One region of the Eubacterium segne genome, then DNA from elsewhere that is predicted to be linked to it. Evidence: predicted binding sites of a transcription regulator. Region 1 holds the regulator's gene; the other holds the start of a gene.

Evidence for each region. Region 1 encodes LexA, which represses DNA repair genes until DNA is damaged. Its sites were predicted from a motif close to CNAACANNTGTTNG; they were not measured.
Region 2: a site for LexA is predicted at 1,292-1,305, ahead of H8S00_RS10050 (putative DNA modification/repair radical SAM protein). Genes of this name have one in related genera too.

What each region holds. Positions count from the first base shown of each region.
Region 1 is NZ_JACOOZ010000005.1:168,323-170,749, forward strand. It holds gene yneA (cell division suppressor protein YneA) at 76-453, opposite strand; gene lexA (transcriptional repressor LexA) at 669-1,286, shown strand; gene H8S00_RS08610 (CobW family GTP-binding protein) at 1,398-2,427, opposite strand, start outside.
Region 2 is NZ_JACOOZ010000007.1:20,610-23,036, reverse strand. It holds gene H8S00_RS10060 (zinc dependent phospholipase C family protein) at 1-169, opposite strand, end outside; gene H8S00_RS10055 (hypothetical protein) at 451-1,131, shown strand; gene H8S00_RS10050 (putative DNA modification/repair radical SAM protein) at 1,322-2,427, shown strand, end outside.

The sequences.
Region 1 (2,427 bases):
TATAATGTGGATGTAAAATAACATATGGATAACTTATTCTACTACCACAGAAACAAAAATATATAAATAAAAAGATTATTTATATTCATTAGAATAATATGAAATAACAATGTAGTTTCCGGCTGTAATGTTATCAGAGGAAAGTTCATTGTTTTTCTTTACCTCAGATATGTATTCAGTAACAGAAACATTGCTATTGGCAGTGTATTTCTGTGCTATGGATGTTAATGTATCTCCAGGCTGAACTTCATAGCTGGTGTAATATTTGTATGAAGGGTTATCTCCCTGTACAGTTGCGTTTACGTTAACGAAACTAATGGCTGTAACAACAGCTACTGCCAATAATGCAATAAAGCTACAGGATAAAATAATTCTCTTCTTTAATTCAGCAATGCGGGTACGTTTCTGTTGTGCAACAACTTCCCTTCTGTTGTAATTCATTGATTCTTTCATATGTAAATCCTCCGTCGAATAATTGTATTTATAAAAAGTAGTGAACATTTGTTCGTATCTTGTATTGATATAATATCACCAGAACAAATGTTTGTCAACAACATTTTCGAATATTTGTTCGATTTTGTTATTGCCTTTTCTTTTCATATATGATAATATTAACATATATTAAGTACATTAAACGGGACTTACAAATATGAAAAGGAGATTTTTTTATGGCTGGAAAGATTACACCAAAACAGCAACAGATATTAGATTATATAAAAGATGAAATTTTGTTAAAGGGATATCCTCCTACTGTTAGGGAAATATGCGAGAAGGTATCCTTAAAGTCTACTTCTTCTGTTCATGCTCATCTTAACAGTTTAGAGGAAAAGGGCTATATCAGAAGAGACCCTACTAAGCCAAGGGCAATTGAAATTATAGATGATGAATTTGGATTGTCCAGAAGGGAAATGACCAATATACCTGTTATAGGACGGGTGGCTGCCGGAGAACCACTGCTTGCTGTGGAGAATATTAAGGATTATTTTGCCATACCTACAGAGTTTTTGCCTAATGCAGAGACATACATATTAGAGGTTCATGGAGACAGTATGATTAATGTAGGTTTTTTAGAGGGAGATTATCTTATTATAGAAAAAACTGATACTGCTAAGAACGGAGATATCGTTGTGGCTTTAATAGATGATTCTGTTACAGTTAAGCGTTTTTACAAGGAAAACGGATATATCAGACTTCAACCTGAAAATGACAACATGGATCCTATTATTGTGAATGACTGTATTATTGTTGGAAGGGCACATGCACTTTATAGAAGAAATATTATGTAAAATTAGATGGTTAATTTATTATTGAGATTAATGAGCTCTTATTCATAAAAAATCCGGTGTTAAACATTTCTGCTTAATACCGGATTTTTGCTGTTCTATTTAATTTTGAAATTAGTAGGCAAGACATTTATCAAGAGAATCAATGATACCTTCTTTATCCATATCATGACCGATAAATACCAATTTAATCATTCTGTCTCCTACTTTTTCATCCCAATCATCTATAAGTGTAGGGTCTTCCTGCATCATTTTCTGACGAACCTTTTTAGGAGCTGTAGCAACCCACTGACCTGCATTGGAAATGTTGCACTGCTTTCCTGCCTGCTCAAAAAGATAAGCATTATTGTTATCTTCAGCTGCCCAGATGAGACCTTTACTTCTTATAATTGTTTTTGGCATATTGTCAAGCCAGTCCTCAAATTTTTCCTTTTCAAAAGGAGTTCTTCTGTAGTAAACGAATGAGCCGATGCCGTACTCTTCCGTTTCACCCTCTCCGTGATGGTGATGATGGTGGTGACCGTGTTCGTCATGGTCGTGATCATGCTCGTCATGATGATGCTCATCGTGTTCATGCTCATCATGTTCCTCCACTTCCTCATGGTGCTTGCGGCGTTCATCTTCCTCACTGTAATCGTATGAATCTAATTCCTGAATCCAGCCGGCAGACATACTTGCATCTTCAAAATCAAATCTGTTAGTGTTAAGAATTTCATCAACGTCAATCTGTCCGTATGTTGTTTCAAACATAACAGCTTTTGGCTGAAGCTTTCTGATAATTGCCTTAACCTTGGCAAGCTGTTCAGGTGTAACTGTATCAACTTTATTTAAAATAATGGTGTTACAAAATTCAATCTGCTGAATTAAAAGATTTTCAATATCTTCATCATCTATGTCATCTTTTACAAGATTTTCACCACAACCAAACTCATCTGCCATCCTTGCAACGTCAACTACTGAAACAATATTGTCTAAGCGGGCAATTTTTGCTCTCTTGTCATAAGAACCGTCTAACATCGTAATGGATTGAGCTATAGGAATTGGTTCGCAAATACCACTGGCTTCAATTAAAATATAGTCAAACTTTCCTGAACCAATTAAATCAACAATCTGATTAATAAGATCAACTTTTAAAGTACAGCAA
Region 2 (2,427 bases), on a different contig from region 1:
TCTGGTTTATTTTATTAATATAAAATGCTCTGTAAAAAAACAGAAAATCCGGTCCTTGAAGTCCTATGCGGAAGGAGTCAGGAAATTTTCGTATGATATCTTTTGTGTCGCCAGATAATTTGGCAATGACTAATTTGCCAAATTTATTATGTGCATAAGTTGATGGCATAAAATCACCCCCATAAAATAACTTTACCTTAGTTTAACACATAAGGAAAGAAGATAAAACATTAAAATTTGTAGGTTGTATTTGGATAAAAACATTAAGTATGTCAGTTGCATTTTAGCAGACAATATTGTACAGTAAATAAATAGCTTTGACAGGGTAGAACATTTAGCGGAGCCTGATTAATGAAAAATTAAATGAAAATTATCAGGTTAATGAATGTATTTAACCGAATTATTTGTATGTGAAAATTCATTTTATTATATGTTACGATTGGAGAAAAAATGTCAGGAAAATTAATGTCAGATAAATTTAGAGCATTATCATTTACGGCAAAAATTCAATATACTTGGGAATTTTATAAATTAAGAATTACTATTGTGGTTCTGTCCATTGCCCTTGGGACGGCAATAATACATGGAGTGGCAACAAATAATAGAAAACCATTGTACTGTGCAGTGTTTAATGACTTAAATAACGAAAAAATAGAGGATCGTGTTAAGGAAAAGTATTCCGAGTACACAGGCTGCAAAAAAAATGATATTAAAGTGGACATGGGATATGGTTTTAAAATGTCAGATGAATACGGTTACAACCGCATTGATGCAGGCTCATCCATTAGATTTATGAGTGTTCAGTCAGCAAAAGAAATGGATGTAATTATTACTGACAGAAGCTCACTTTTATGGGTAAAAAGTGAAGGTTTTCTTGTTGGGGTAAAGGATGTGTTGCCGGAGGATTTATACAAGAAATTGGAACCATATTTTGTGTATGCCAGGTTTGAAAAAGAAACAGACAAGGATAAAAATGACGGTGTAGTATATGGACTTGATATATCTGATACTGAATTTTACAAGGGTTACAGTGATAATTACAAGGATGCAGTTATAGCTTTTCCGGAATTCTCTAAAAATAAAGAGGCGGCAGTGAAATTTGTAAAATGCGTATACGGCATAAAAGAGTAGGACACTGTGAATTAGGAAAAAACATAAAAACTACAGGTACCGGTTTTCAAATATATTGAAGACCGGTATTTTTGTATCCGGCCGGGGAATGTTTATAAATTTGAATTTCCAAATTTTTGGGCTTGATTTATATTTCAAAATGGGATATACTAAACGAAACAGAACAAACGTTCGAGAAAAGGAGCAGACAATGGAAATACAGCAGGACATGACCATTTCAGAAAAATTAAAAATTCTTACAGATGCAGCCAAGTATGATGTTGCCTGCACCAGCAGTGGCGTTGACAGGAATAATAAAGGTAAGGGTATGGGAGATGCCCATGCCTGTGGCATTTGTCATACTTTTGCTTCAGACGGAAGATGTGTTTCTTTATTAAAAATTTTATATACAAATGAATGTATTTATGATTGTAAATATTGCATTAACAGAAAGTCTAATGATGTGAAGAGGGCTTCTTTTACACCGGATGAAGTGTGTAAGCTGACCATGGAATTTTACAGAAGAAACTATATTGAAGGTCTGTTTTTAAGCTCAGGCATTTTAAAAAGCCCTGATTTTACTATGGGACTTATATATGAAACACTGTGGAAGCTTCGTAATGAACATCATTTTTTCGGATACATTCATGTAAAGGCAATTCCCGGAGCTTCGCCGGAAATCATTGAAAAAATAGGATTTTTAGCAGACAGAATGAGCACTAATCTGGAGTTACCTACTAAGGAGAGTCTAAAAGCGCTGGCTCCTAATAAGAATCAGAAGAATATACTTGCACCTATGCGGCAGATACAGGCTGGAAGCGGAAATCTTATTGCCCCGGTGAATGATGGATACAGTCTTATTACAAGAAGGGGTAACAAGATGAAGTCTAAGTTTGTTCCGGCAGGTCAGAGCACCCAGATGATTATCGGGGCAACTCCTGAGACAGATTATCAGCTAATGTCTGTAACAGAATATATGTATAAGGAATACAAGATGAAGAGGGTGTTTTATTCAGCATTTGTTAATGTAAATCATAACATTGATGCACCTGCACCGGTAGGTCCTAATCCGCTTTTGCGGGAACACAGGCTGTATCAGGCAGACTGGCTTTTAAGATATTACGGTTTTATGGTAAATGAACTTTTAAATGAAAAAAGACCTAATTTTAACGTGGTTTTAGACCCAAAATGTGACTGGGCAGTAAATCATCTGGAGCGGTTTCCGGTGGAAATTATGAGGGCAGATTATTATACATTGTTGAGGGTTCCGGGAATTGGAGTAAAGTCAGCTAAAAGAATTACATCAGCAAGGAGATA